2 regions of the Nitratireductor sp. StC3 genome follow, and region 2 is predicted to be linked to the other one. Evidence: predicted binding sites of a transcription regulator. Region 2 holds the regulator's gene; the other holds the start of a gene.

Region 1 (7,453 bases), 140 kb from region 2:
GCCTGGCCCATCTCGCGGGTGAGCGCCGGCACCAGCTTCCACATCAGCGGATCGGCCGCGCCCAGAAGCTGGGCATGGCGCATGGCGCGGCGCATGATGCGGCGCAACACGTAGCCGCGACCCTCGTTCGACGGCAGCACGCCGTCGGCGATCAGAAAGCTCGCCGCGCGCAGATGATCGGCGATCACGCGATGGCTGGCCCGCGCCTTGCCCTCGGCCGGCACCCCGGTCGCCTCGACGGCGGCCGCGATCAATGCCCTGAACAGGTCGATGTCGTAATTGTCGTGCTTGCCCTGCAGCACGGCGGCCACCCGCTCCAGCCCCATGCCGGTGTCGATCGACGGACGCGGCAAGTCGACGCGCTCGTCCGCCGCCACCTGCTCGAACTGCATGAAGACCAGGTTCCAGATCTCGATGAAACGGTCGCCGTCCTCGTCGGGGCTGCCGGGCGGACCGCCGGGGATCGCCTCGCCGTGGTCGAAAAAAATCTCCGAACACGGACCGCACGGACCGGTATCGCCCATCGCCCAGAAATTGTCGCTGGTGGGGATGCGGATGATGCGCTCGTCCGGCAGGCCGGCGATCTTCTTCCACAGGTCGAAGGCCTGGTCGTCGGTGTGGTAGACGGTGACCAGGAGCCGGTCCTTGGCGAGCCCGAATTCCTTGGTGATCAGCGTCCAGGCGAGTTCGATGGCGACATCCTTGAAATAGTCGCCGAACGAGAAATTGCCGAGCATCTCGAAAAACGTGTGATGGCGCGCGGTATAGCCGACATTGTCGAGATCGTTGTGCTTGCCGCCGGCGCGCACGCATTTCTGCGCCGTCACCGCGCGGCTGTAGGGCCGCTGCTCGACGCCGGTAAAGACGTTCTTGAACTGGACCATGCCGGCATTGGTAAACATCAGCGTCGGGTCGTTGCGCGGCACCAGCGGCCCCGACGCCACGATCTCGTGTCCGTTCTTTTTGAAGAAATCGAGAAAAGCCGACCGTATCGCGTTGACGCCGCTCATGGATGTGCCTTCTTGAAAGCCGCCGGAAAACCCGGAATTTGCGAACCGGCTTCTTATCGCCCGCCCGGATGGCTGTCCAGAAACCGTTTTGCAGCCGGCCTTGCCGCCCCCCTCCCCGGCGCGCAATGGGCGGCCAGACGCCCGGCCGCCGCCATCCCACGCACAGGCCAGAAAAAGGCCGCCCCTGCCTGAGCCCGGGCGGCCTGTCGTCACGAACGGCCGGGGTCGCTCGGACCCCGGAAAAACTACATTTCCGCGGCGTCGCCGCCCTCGTCCTCGGGGCGGCCCTCGTCGAGGAATTTCTCCGCGATCAGACCGGCATTCTGGCGCAAAGCCAGCTCGATCTCGTCGGCCGTTTCGGGATTGTCGCGCAAAAACTGCTTGGCGTTTTCGCGACCCTGGCCGAGCCGCTGCGAATTGTAGGAGAACCAGGCGCCGGACTTCTCCACGATGCCCGACTTCACCCCGAGATCGATCAGTTCGCCGGTCTTCGACACGCCCTCGCCGTACATGATGTCGAACTCGACCTGCTTGAAGGGCGGCGCGAGCTTGTTTTTCACCACCTTGACCCGGGTCTGGTTGCCGGTGACCTCGTCGCGATCCTTGACCGCGCCGATGCGGCGAATGTCAAGCCGGACCGAGGCGTAGAATTTCAGCGCATTGCCGCCGGTTGTGGTTTCGGGCGAGCCGAACATGACGCCGATCTTCATGCGGATCTGGTTGATGAACACAACCATGGTGTTGGAGCGCGAGATCGAGGCGGTCAGCTTGCGCAGCGCCTGACTCATCAGCCGCGCCTGCAGGCCCGGCAGCGAATCGCCCATCTCGCCCTCGATCTCGGCGCGCGGCGTCAGGGCGGCGACCGAATCGACCACCAGCACATCGATCGCGCCCGAGCGCACCAGCGTGTCGCAGATCTCCAGCGCCTGCTCGCCGGTGTCGGGCTGCGAAATCAAAAGATTTTCCAGGTCGACGCCGAGCTTGCGGGCATAGACCGGATCGAGCGCGTGCTCGGCGTCGACGAAGGCGCAAATGCCGCCTTTGCGCTGCGCCTCGGCCACCGTGTGCAGCGCCAGCGTCGTCTTGCCCGAGCTTTCCGGTCCGTAAATCTCGATGATGCGGCCCTTGGGCAGGCCGCCGACGCCGAGCGCGATATCGAGCCCGAGCGAGCCGGTCGACACCGTCTCGATCTCGACCACCTGCTCGTTGCGGCCCAGCCGCATGATCGAGCCTTTGCCGAACGCGCGCTCGATCTGCGAAAGCGCCGCATCCAGAGCCTTGGATTTATCCACCGAATTGTCCTCAACCAGCCGCAATGAGTTCTGAGCCATGATACATTACCCTTCGATCGTCAATGAAGCCCGGTCGCTTCTTATTCCTGATTGATTTGTACCCGTTTTGTTCCATTTATGCAAGTTTGTAGATTTTATTTAAAATCAAAGCTTTGAGGGTTATGTTCTTTTTTCGTTCGGGATTCCACCACAGCGGATGTGCCCCGTTCAGACATGTAAAGAAGGTGGATGACGATGGCATTGAGTCGATTCATGATTGACGAATCTGGATTTAGGCGAGGTTCTCAGGCATCGTATGAAGTATGCCTGTTGACATCGCTCTTGGCTCAGGAGAGCCGTCTGTCGCGCTTCCGCTAATGGGGCTTTTCCGTCTGCTACTTCCGCCTGTTTTTGTTTTTGGAAGCCCCGTCCAGCGATCTAAGAATGAAACATGTTCATATTGGCATGTCCCGATTGGGATACGGCGCCGTTTTAAGATCGGACCAGGAGTTTTCCCGCGCGCAGGCGTTTTTCTTGATCGGTATGAGGGGCGAACGGTCGTTGAACGGATAAAATTAAGTTGGGGTGATGCGGTTTTTTCTGACACAGGCGACACGGCAACTTTGATGTCCGACGAGGGGCCTATCCTTGTACCGGTAGCAATTCGTCATGAGGGTGATGATAGAAACGGCTACCTTGTTGACATTAGGCATGTCAGGGGGCGCGAAAAACCATACCCGATACCCCCCGATAGGAAAAAAGTTAAATTTAAGATTAGAGTAAAGCGAGGGAATAAATCTATAAGTAGCCCTCACTTTTATATTTTGAGAGTTCCTGAGGGGGCGAGCAACGGACATTTCGTATGCGAAATTGAATATCAGGGGGATGGAGCGCAATGACGGCTGGCGCCTATGACCGCTTCGACCGTCTCCTAAAGGCTATGCTCACGCGTCCGCCTTTGGTCCGGGACGGGGGAAAGACTGCAAAAGCAGGTCCAGCATCAAATGCGGCTGCTTCCGAAGGTTCTGGCGGAACTCGAATTCCCAAAGATAGGTCTGGAGCCACTTCTTCGACACCGAAACGTAAGTCCCGCACATAGACCGCTTAACGTGCGACCAGAACGCTTCGATGTTGTTGGTGTGAACCTCGCCTGACACGTATTGCTTTTCAGCATGGTTGATTGTGCCGTGCTGATAGCCAAGTTCCGACAGCTCACGGAAGGCACCGGCTTCATCGGTAGCGATGCGCGAACCGGGGCGAACCCATTTGAAGATTGCGGGCAGGACGTGACGGCGGCCCTTACCGGGAAGAACGCGGGTAACGACTTCGCCGCCGCGTTCGATGATGCCAAGCACTACTGACTTGTCATCTTCGCCGCGCTTGTCATAGCCACCGAAGAAGGCCTTGTCGGCCTCGACAATGCCGCTACCGGGGCCGCCGAGGCTGTTGTCGCCATCGACATAGCCCATGTACTGGCGGATCAGGTTGCACATGCGCCAAGCGGTCTTGTACGTCACGCCGATGGTGCGCTGGACTTCCTTGGCGGACACGCCGTTGCGGGAAGTCGTGAACATGAACATGACGTGGAACCAGTCCCGCAGGGATGTGCGGGTGTTTTCGAACGGCGTCCCTGCAGTCGGATAGACCTGATAGCCGCAGAAATCGCATTCGTAGCAGCGGCGCGACCTCACGCGATGGAAGTTGGCGAGCCTGCCGCACTTGGCGCATTCGTGGCGCTTTCCGTAGCGGGTAGCCATCAGATGATCGAGGCACGAATCATCGTCGGGGAACTGTGCGAGGAAATCTTTGAGTGTCGGGGCTTTGGGTTTCTTGCTCATGCTCCGAATATAGGGATTCGCCCTACATGTTTCAAGGGGATACATTCGCACCACAGCGGATGTATCCCCTCTCCCACGGTTTTGCGGCCCCGTCCGAGGGTCGGCGGGGCCGATTCGGCCGGCCCCGTTGCCAGCGCAAATCCCGGCCGGTAATGTCGCCACGCCGGCCGCGCGCCGGCCCGTCTTTTCTTCCCAGTCCGGCGCCACGATGCCTTCAGCTTCCCGCACAATCCTTGCCGTCGGCGGCGCCCATATCGACCGGCGCGGCCGGGTCGCAGGCCCGTTCGTGCCCGGAGCCTCCAATCCCGGCACGATGCGCGAGGAGGTCGGCGGCGGCGTCTTCAACGCCGCACGCGTCATGGCCGGCCGCGGCGCCCGTGTCGCGCTGATGTCGGCGCGCGGCGGCGATGCGGCCGGCGAAGCCGTGGCGGCCGCGATCGCGGCTGCCGGCATCGCGGATCTGTCGGCCGTCTATCTCGACCGCACGACGGCCAGCTACACTGCGATCCTCGACGCCGACGGCGACGTGGTCGCCGCGCTCGCCGACATGGCGCTTTACGACGCCGCCTTCGACAGGCAATTACGCCGCTCGGGCGCACGCGCGGCCGTGGCGGACGCCGACGCGGTTTTGTGCGACGCCAACCTTTCGACCGCCGCGCTCGACCGGCTCGCCGGCCTTGCCGGCGCCAGCCCGCTTTACGCGATCGCGATCTCGCCGGCCAAGGTCGGCCGCCTGGCCCCGGTCGCCGACCGGCTGGCCGGCCTGTTCATGAACCGGCGCGAGGCGGCGGCGCTGACGGCGACCGCGGCGACCGCGCCGCCGCAGGCGCTGGTCGCGGCCCTGCGCACGGCCGGCCTTGCACGCGCGGTGGTGACGGCCGGCGGCGGCGAACTCATCGCCTTCGACGACGAGGCGTTCTACCGCCTGACGCCGCCGCCGCCGCGCCGGATTGCCGACGTCACCGGCGCCGGCGACGCCCTTGCCGGCACGATGGTCGAGAGCCTGACGGCGAAAATTCCGTTCGCCGAGGCCTTGCGCCGGGGCGTTGCCGCCGCCGTGCTGTGCCTGGAAAGTGCCGCTGCGATTGCCGATCACGACGACCAAACCTTCGCACAGACGCTGGCGCGCGTGCCGGCGCCCGCTTTCCTTCCCCTCCCGCAAGACAGAACGGTTTGCCCATGATCCCGCATAGCGCCCAGGCCCTCGTCGACATCGCCCAACCGGTGGCGGACGCGCTCGCCGCCCGCAAGCCGGTGGTCGCGCTCGAAAGCACCATCATCACCCACGGCATGCCCTATCCGCAGAACGACGAGATGGCGGCCAATGTCGAAGCCATCATCGAAGCCGAGGGCGCGGTGCCGGCCACGATCGCCGTCATCGACGGGCGGCTCAAGATCGGCCTCTCGCCGCAGGAGCGCACCACGCTCGCCAAGACCGGCGACGCGATGAAGCTGTCGCGCGCCGACCTCGCCTTTGCCGTGAGCCAGCGCCGGACCGGCGGCACCACGGTCGCCGCCACCATGATCGGCGCGGCCCTGGCCGGCATCACGGTGTTCGCCACCGGCGGCATCGGCGGCGTGCACAAGGGCGCCGAGACCAGTTTCGACATCTCCGCCGATCTCGACGAGCTCGCCCGCACACCGGTCATCGTGGTCTCGGCCGGCGCCAAGGCGATCCTCGACATCGACAAGACGCTGGAAGTGCTGGAAAGCCGCGGCGTGCCGGTGGTCGCCTATGGCAGCGACACGATGCCGGCCTTCTGGTCGCGCCGCTCGCCGCATCCCGCACCGCTGCGGCTCGACACGCCGGAGGCGATCGCGCGGTTTTTTAAGACCCGCGGCGCGCTCGGGCTCGGCGGCGGCATGCTGGTCGCCAATCCGGTTCCGGCCGAACACGAGATCCCGGCAGACGAGATGGCGGGGTTCATCGCCGCCGCCCAAGAGGCCGCCGAAGCCGAAAGGGTGTCGGGCAAGGCCGTCACCCCGTTCCTGCTCGAACGCATCCTGAAACTGACCGACGGACGCAGCCTGGCCACCAATATCGCGCTGGTGGAGAATAACGCCCGGCTGGCCGCGCGCATCGCCGCGGCGCGTGCCGGATAGCCGGCCTCACTCGCCGTTTTCCAGCATCTCCTTGACCACGGTCGCCAACTGCTTGAGCGAAAACGGTTTCGGCAAAAAGCCGAACTTGGCTTCCTCGGGCAGGTTCTTGGCAAACGCGTCCTCGGCATAGCCGGAAACGAAGATGAAACGGATGTCGGGCTGCAGCTTGAGCAGTTCGCCAAGCAGCGTCGGCCCGTCCATTTCCGGCATCACCACGTCGGACACGACGATGTCGACCTTGCCGTCCAGTTCCTTGAAGATCTCCAGCGCCTCGAGGCCCGAGGTCGCCTCGTGCACGGTGTAGCCGCGCGAGGTGAGCGCGCGCATGCCGCCCATGCGCACGGCGTCCTCGTCCTCCACCAACAGCACCGTTGCCGTTCCGGAAAGGTCCTTTTGCGGGACGGCCGCGGCCGGGGCGTCCGCCGTCTTTTCGGCCGCGGCTGCCTCGGCCGTGCCATCCGCGCTGACCTCGACATGGCGCGGCAGGAAGATGCGGAACGTCGTGCCGTCTCCCTCCTGCGAATCGCAGAAGATGAAACCGCCGGTCTGCTTGATGATGCCGTAGACCATCGACAGGCCGAGCCCGGTGCCCTTGCCGACCTCCTTGGTGGTGAAGAACGGCTCGAAAATCTTCTTCAGCGCGTCGGCGGGGATACCGGTGCCGGTGTCCTCGACCTCGACCAGCACATAGTCCGCCGGCGCGAGCTCGCGATAGGGCAGCCCCGCGCAGTCCTCGGTCGCGCAATTGCGGGTGCGCACCGTCAGTTCGCCGCCGTCGGGCATGGCGTCGCGGGCGTTGACGGTGAGATTGACGATCACCTGCTCGAACTGGCCGAGATCGACGCGCACCGGCCACAGGTCGCGGCCATGCTCTATCTTGAGCTTGATCTCGTTGCCGATCAGCCGTGCCAACAGCATGCGCAAATCGGCCAACACGTCGGTCAGGCTCATCACTTCCGGCCGCAGCGTCTGGCGCCGCGAAAACGCCAAAAGCTGCCGCACCAGCGAGGCGGCGCGGTTGGCGTTCTGCTTGATGTTCATGATGTCGGGAAAAGACGGGTCCGATGGGCGGTGATTGGTCAGCAGCAGATCCGAGGCCATGATGATGGCCGTCAGCACGTTGTTGAAATCATGCGCGATACCGCCGGCGAGCTGACCGACCGCCTGCATTTTCTGGCCCTGGGCCATCTGCGCCTCGAGCGCCTTCTGCTCGGTGGTCTCCACGGCGTAG
Region 2 (7,453 bases):
GCGCTCGGATGCGCCCGTCACGCGGCGATCAAGCGCATCGTGCTGCCGTCGGCCAAGGGGGTGGTGGCGGCCGCCTGCATGCTCGGGCTCGCCCGCGCGCTGGGCGAAACGATGGCCGTGCTGATGGTGGTCGGAAACGCGGTCGCGATGCCAGACAGTCCGTTTGCGTCCGTGCGCACGCTGCCGGCCAATATCGCGCTCGAAATGGCCTACGCCATCGACGTCCACCGCTCGGCTCTGTTCGTTTCGGGCCTGTTCTTGATGGCCATGGTCGGGCTGCTGCTCGTCTTGCGCCGCTGCTGGGGCGGGGCCGATGCACCGCAATCTTAGACCCTTCGTCAACGACCTTGTGGTGCGCGCGGCGGTGGCGGCGGTGGTGCTCGTCCTGGCTGCAATCGTTATGCATGTGGTCACGCGCGGTGCTGCGCTGGTGTCGTGGGACTTCCTCACCACCGCGCCGCGCGCGGCCGGGCGCGCCGGCGGCATCGCGCCGGTGCTTGTGTCGACGGCGGCGGTGACGGGGGTGGCGCTGGCGGCCGCCTTGCCGCTTGCGGTCGGGGCGGCGGTGTTTCTGGTCGAGGCGGTACGCCCGCACACCGTGGCCGCGCGCCTGACGCGGGGCTGCCTGGGCGTGCTGGCCGCCGTTCCCTCGATCGTCTTCGGTCTGGCCGGCAACATGATCTTCTGCGACTGGCTCGGCTTCGGCTTTTCCATTCTGGCCGGCGGGCTGACGCTCGCCCTGATGATCCTGCCGATCGCGGCCTGCGTGGCCGAAACCACCTTGCGCATGCACGGCGAAGACCGCAGGGCCGGCTACGCGCTCGGCCTGCCGCAGCGGCGGATCGTCTGGTCGATCATGCTGCCGGCCGCCGCACCGGGCATTTTCGCCGGGCTGGGGCTCGGTTTCGGGCGCGCGGTCGCCGAAAGCGCCGCCCTGATCTTCACCAGCGGCTACGTGGTGCGCATGCCGGATTCGGTTTTCGATTCGGGACGGACCCTGGCGGTCCATATTCTCGACCTGGCGATGAACGTTCCCGGTGGCGACGGCAATGCGTTCGCGACCGCCACCGTGCTCTTGGCGTCGGTCGCCGCCGTCGTCGCCCTGTTCACGGCTTTGGACAGCAAGCAAGGCAGGGATTTCGTATGAACGTGCAAGCCACAGGAACCCGAAAGCTCGACTTGTCGCCGGGCCGCGCCGAGGCGAGCCATATCCGCGTCGAAAACGTCACGGTCGCCTATGGCGCCATCAAGGCCCTGTCGGATGTCAGCCTGTCGATCCCGCCAGGGCGCATCACCGCGCTGATCGGCCCGTCCGGCTGCGGCAAAACCAGCCTGCTGACCTGCGTCAACCGGCTGATCGACCTGATCCCGGGTGCGAACGCGTCCGGCCGTATCCTTGTTCGCGATACCGACGTGCTGGCGCGGGGCGCCGATCTCCTGCGGTTGCGCAAGCGGGTCGGCATGGTGTTTCAGAAACCTAACCCGTTTCCGTTCTCCATCCGTCGCAATTTCGATATCGTGTTGAGTGAATTCGGCGTGCGCCGGCGGGCGGACCGGGACGCGCGCATCGACGAATGCCTGCGTGCCGTCGGCCTGCACGCGGAAATCGGCCACCGGCTCGACATGTCCGCCTGCGCGCTGTCCGGCGGCCAGCAGCAGCGTTTGTGCATTGCCAGGGCGCTGGCCACGCGGCCCGAAATCCTGCTTCTGGACGAACCGTGCAGCGCGCTCGACCCGATGTCGACGATGACGATCGAGCGCCTGCTGCTCAAACTCAAGGACAGCGTCACGCTGGTGATCGTCACGCATAATCTGTCTCAGGCACGACGGATCGCCGATCAGTGCGCGCTGTTTTGGACACGGCGCGGAACCGGCTACCTGCTCGAGCACGGCACGATGGCGGATTTGTCGGAGCGGCCGCAAAACCAGGTCACCGACGATTATCTCAACGGCCGGCTGGCGTAGGCCGGGCGCAAAACCCGCCGAGAGACCGGCGCTCGAAACGGGGACGCCGCGTTTCAACATCCGCGGCCTTCCCTTGTCGCGGGTATCGGTGCCTGCCCGAAGACCGGGCGCGGCATGCCGTCGGCGGCGTTGCCGGCATCGTTTTCGTCTTTCGGCGCTCGGACACTTGCGGAACAAGGTGAGAACAGATACAGTTTGTTCTGGTTTTGTTTGTCGATGATTCCACTGGGGCCGCCATGTTAACCCGAAAACAACACGAGCTGCTGCTTTTCATCCATCAACGGCTGAAGGAAACCGGCATTCCGCCCTCCTTCGACGAAATGAAGGAAGCGCTCGATCTCGCCTCCAAATCGGGCATTCATCGGCTGATCACGGCGCTGGAGGAGCGCGGTTTCATCCGCCGGTTGCCCAATCGCGCCCGTGCGCTGGAAGTGCTGCGCCTGCCCGAATCGATCTCTCCGGGGCTCGGGCGGCCGCGCAGCTTTTCGCCGAGCGTCATCGAGGGCAGTCTCGGCAAGCCCAAACCCAAGCCGGCCCCGCCCGTGTCGGCCAATGACGACGCTGGCGGCGGCGTGTCGGTGCCGGTCATGGGGCGGATCGCCGCCGGCGTGCCGATCGACGCCATCCAGCATCAAACGCATGCGATCGCCGTGCCGCCCGACATGCTGTCGGCCGGCGAGCACTACGCGCTCGAGGTGCGCGGCGATTCCATGATCGATGCCGGCATTCTCGACGGCGACACCGTCATCATTCGCAGCGCGGCGACAGCCAATCCCGGCGACATCGTCGTGGCGTTGGTGGAAGACGCCGAGGCGACCCTGAAACGGTTTCGGCGCAAGGGCGCCTCGATCGCGCTCGAAGCTGCCAACCCGGCCTACGAAACCCGCATCTACGGCCCCGACCAGGTCAAAGTCCAAGGGCGGCTGGTCGGCCTGATCCGCCGCTACTGACGTTTCCCGGTGTCGGTCGCGCCGGCGACCCAGGTCGGGCCGGTGTCGGCACATATGTAGTCTGGCCGCGGCTCGATCGGGCGCCGCTTTGTCGGCCGCCGATCTCGCCGCCACGGCGGATGGCTCAGCTTTTGTCGCCTTTCCCGCTTTTGCCGTTCTTGTTGTTCCTGCCTTTCTCGCCGCGCTTGTAAGGCGCGAGACCGCGGGCCTCGCGCGAGAATTTGCGGTGCGCGAACCATGGCCGTTCGTTCCGCGGCAGGGCGAAGCGCGCTTCGGCGCGCAACGGCCCCCCGCTCGCGCCGGCGCTTTCGGTTCCAACTTGCTTGAAGCGCACTTCGAGACTGCCGCGGCGGGCAAGGTCGCGCGCGGTCACGACAAGAACGTCTTTCGCCCGGCACGGATTGGCGGCGGTCGCGTCCGCGATCACGATCACGCTCGCCACGCCGCAAAACGGCGCGGCCGCGGCCCGGGTCTTGGCGTGCACCACCACGGCGCCGCGGGCATGGACGGCCTCGCAGGCCGCGGCGTCGCAGACGAAGCGCGTCTCCGCCTCGGGCTTGCCGTCGGCGCGGTCGCGCGGCTTGACGTAACCCGTGGCTGCCAGCGCCTTTTGCCAGATGCCGATGGTAAAACCGTTCGGTCGCGGGCGATTGACGGCGAATAGGCCGTCATCGCGCATCAAGGCGGCCAGCCGGGCGTCCTCGGAAACCAGCAGGTCGGGCGGCGTGCGCAAGCCGAAGGCCAGCGTTGCGGCCAGCGCCAGCGGCAGCGCCAGCCAGCGCAGGCCGGAGGTCGCGATGGTCGCGACGAGAAGCGCGGCGGTGAACAGGATCAGCGCCAGCGGCGGCATCGCCCCGACAGCGTCGATCGGGCTGTGATCGGCAACCCAGCGCGCCACAGCCACCATGATCGCGATCCCCTGCCCCATCACCGTCAGCGGCGGACCTTCCAGCCCCACCGGCATCAACACGCCTGCGGCGACGGCCGGCGGCATGATCAGCGTCGACACGACCGGCATGGCGGCGAGATTGGCAACCAGCCCGAGCGGGGCGACACGGTGGAAATGCCAGATCGCGTAGACCGTGGTCGCGCCGCCGGCGATCAGCGAGGTTGCCGCGATCCCCGTGGCGAAATAAGCCAGGCGGCGCCCGGCCGCGTTCAGCCCGCCCCGTGGCGGGGCGCGGCCGGCGCCCGTCCTTGCCGAAACCCGGTTCGACCAGGCCGTATAGGCCGCGATCAGCGCCGCCGTGGCGGCGAACGACATCTGGAAACTCGGCCCGACCACCTCGTGCGGGGCCAGCGCGGCGATGATCAGCGCCGCGATTGCCAGATTGCGCATGGTGATTGCGGCGCGGTCGAACAGCAGCGCCACCAGCATCACCGCGATCATGATGAACGAGCGCTGGGCGGCGACCGCGGCGCCGGAAATCGCCAGATAATAGGCGGCCGCGGCAAGCGCCAGCGCGGCGGCGTATTTTTTGACCGGCCGGCGCGAGGAAAAGCCCGACGCGAGCGCGAACAGCGCCCGCAGCGCCAGCATCACCGTGCCGGCGACGAGGGCCATGTGCAGGCCGGATATCGACAGGATGTGTGCGAGGCCGGCCCGGCGCAGCGCCTCGTCGACCTCCTCGGGAATGCCGGCGCGGGTGCCGGCGATCAGCGCGGCGGCGATCTCGCCTTCCGCGCCCGCGACATGGCGCCTGATCCGCCCGGCGATCGCCTGGCGCATATTGGCCAGCCCGGCGGCAAGGCGCGGGGCGATATCGCTCGCGCCGGCGGACGTTTGCCTGTCCGGCATGCCGAGAAAGAACCCGGTCGCGCCGATGCCGGCCATGTAGCTTTCGAAGGCGAAATCGTAGCCATAGGGGCGAACCGGGCCGGAGGGCGGGAAAAGCCGCACGACCCCCTCGATGCGCTCGCCTGCGGCGATGCCGGGATCGGCGCGCGCCGTGACGCGGACGCGATCGGGCGCGTAACGCAGCAGCGGCCGCCGCGTCGTCTCCACGTCGATCGTGTAGCGCGTGCGTCCGCTCGCCTGGTGCTCGACCCTGACCACGCGCCCGGTCAGCACGGTCGAGACGGCCGAGCCCAGCATGGCGGTGTCGGCGCGCACGGTTTCGATCTTGCCGGCACCCGCGCCGGCCGCCGCAATCGCGAACGCCGCGCATAGCCGTGCCGCGACCCTGTGCCGGGCGACAAGAAACCGGGCCGCCGCCGGCCCGACAAGCGCGGCCGCAAGCAGCGGCCAGCCCGGCTCGAAGGGCAGTGCGAAATAGAGCGCTGCCCCGGCGCAAAACAGCACCGGAACCAGGAGAAAGGGCGTGCCGCGCGCTTCTTCCAGCGCCAATGCCGCGGCAAGGGCGCGGCCGGTGGACACCAGGGCGCCCGATATGGATGCCGGCCGGGCGCGATCGGACTGCCGGTTGGCCGGCACATGCGCGCCCGCGGCGGCAGGCGCGGCCGCCCTTTCCAGGCGCTGTGTCTCCATCGTGCTCATCGGGCCGTCGCCTCACGATGCGGCCGGCGCTTGCGCGGGCGGACACCTATGCTACATGAACGCCGATCAAAATCACCCATGCGCCGCCCGTTCGGCGCGGCGGCAGCCCAAGAATCTCCTGGACAGTGCCATGACCAAGACCGTCGTTACGCGTTTTGCGCCCTCGCCCACCGGCTATCTGCACATTGGCGGCGCCCGCACCGCCTTGTTCAACTGGCTTTATGCCAGGCATACGGGCGGGCAGATGCTGTTGCGCATCGAGGACACGGACCGCGAACGCTCGACCGAGGCGGCCACGGCGGCGATCCTCGACGGGCTTTCCTGGCTCGGCCTCGACTGGCACGGCGAGCCCGTCTCCCAGGCCGCGCGCGCCGACAGACACCGCGAGATCGCCGAAGAGCTCGTGCGGCGCGGCGAGGCCTATTATTGCTATGCCAGCCAGGCCGAGCTGGAGGCGATGCGCGAAACCGCCCGCGCCGAGGGCCGGCCGCCGCGCTATGACGGGCGCTGGCGCGACCGCGATCCCGCCGAGGCCCCGGCCGGAATCGACCCGGTGGTGCGCATCAAGGCGCCGCAAACCGGCGAAACCGTGGTCGCCGACCGGGTGCAAGGCGACGTCCGCTTTCCCAACAAGGATCTCGACGATTTCGTCATCCTGCGCTCGGACAAGAGCCCGACCTATATGCTGGCCGTCGTCGTCGACGACCACGACATGGGGGTGACCCACATCATTCGCGGCGACGATCATCTGACCAATGCGGCGCGCCAGACCATCATCTACCGGGCGATGGGCTGGGAGGTGCCGGTAATGGCCCATATCCCGCTGATCCACGGGCCGGACGGGGCAAAACTGTCGAAACGGCACGGTGCGCTCGGGGTCGAGGCCTATCGCGCCATGGGTTATCTGCCGGCGGGGCTGCGCAACTATCTGGCCCGGCTCGGCTGGAGCCACGGCGACGACGAGATCATGTCTACCCAGGACATGATCGGCTGGTTCGAGATCGAGGACGTCAACAAAGGCGCGGCCCGGTTCGATTTCAAGAAGCTGGAAGCGGTGAACGGCCATCATCTGCGGTCGATGGCCGACGCGGATCTGCTCGACCTGCTGCTCGCCACCCTGCCCCATCTGGAAGGCGGTCCGGCGGTGGCCGAGCGGCTCGACGCGGCGAAAAAAACAATGCTGCTGGCCGCCCTGCCCGGCTTGAAGGAGCGTGCCAAGACCCTGGTCGAGCTGCTTGAGAACGCAACCTATCTGTTCGCCGAACGCCCGCTGTCCTTCGACGACAAGGCTGCCGCCCTGCTCGACGCAGCGGCGCGCCAGACGCTGGCCGGTGCCAGGACGGCGCTGGAAAATGTCGGCCAGGACTGGAGCGCGGAGACGGCGGAAGCCGCGATCCGCGGCTTCGCCGCCGAGGCCGGGCTGAAGCTTGGCGCGGTCGCCCAGCCGCTGCGCGCCGCGCTTACCGGGCGCACGGTCTCGCCGGGCGTGTTCGACGTGCTGGCGGTGCTCGGACGCGACGAGAGCCTGGCCCGTATCGGCGACGCCATCGGCTGATCGCGATTTGCGCAACCGTGTCTCCAAAGGGTATTGTGGGTACGGAAGAGCCGGTCGCGCCGGCTCTTTTGCACCGCAGCATCACCCTTTCGGCCTGCTTGGCACGAAACGGGAAATAGGATAGCTAAAGCGCACTTTTGACGCCGCGAAAATTCGTCGCGGCGGTTCCCGTTTGGCTAGCCATTTTAGACGAAGGAGTTCTCTATGACAGATTCCACCGCGAAGCTCGAATATGGCGGCAACAGTATGGATTTGAACGTCAGGCCAGGTTCCGTCGGCCCGAGCGTGGTGGATATCGCGTCACTTTACAGGGATACCGGGATGTTCACCTACGACCCCGGTTTCACCTCCACGGCAAGCTGCGAATCGAAGATCACCTATATTGACGGCGACGAGGGCATTTTGCTGCATCGCGGCTATCCGATCGAGCAGCTGGCCGAGCACGGCGATTTTCTCGAGGTCTGCTATCTGCTGCTTTACGGCGAG

Evidence for each region. The regulator LexA, encoded in region 2, represses DNA repair genes until DNA is damaged. The targets are predictions, from matches to a motif close to TGTTCNNNNTGTGTTCNG.
Region 1: the regulator LexA is predicted to act here: its motif matches at 2,465-2,482, upstream of recA (recombinase RecA).

What each region holds. Positions count from the first base shown of each region.
Region 1 is NZ_PYBP01000001.1:154,036-161,488, reverse strand. It holds gene alaS (alanine--tRNA ligase) at 1-1,010, opposite strand, end outside; gene recA (recombinase RecA) at 1,256-2,341, opposite strand; gene C7T96_RS00790 (IS1595 family transposase) at 3,226-4,119, opposite strand; gene C7T96_RS00785 (PfkB family carbohydrate kinase) at 4,328-5,302, shown strand; gene C7T96_RS00780 (pseudouridine-5'-phosphate glycosidase) at 5,299-6,222, shown strand; gene C7T96_RS00775 (PAS domain-containing sensor histidine kinase) at 6,229-7,453, opposite strand, start outside.
Region 2 is NZ_PYBP01000001.1:297,844-305,296, forward strand. It holds gene pstC (phosphate ABC transporter permease subunit PstC) at 1-330, shown strand, start outside; gene C7T96_RS01485 (ABC transporter permease subunit) at 314-1,147, shown strand; gene C7T96_RS01490 (phosphate ABC transporter ATP-binding protein) at 1,144-1,965, shown strand; gene lexA (transcriptional repressor LexA) at 2,202-2,915, shown strand; gene C7T96_RS01500 (ComEC/Rec2 family competence protein) at 3,040-5,412, opposite strand; gene gltX (glutamate--tRNA ligase) at 5,543-6,967, shown strand; gene gltA (citrate synthase) at 7,172-7,453, shown strand, end outside.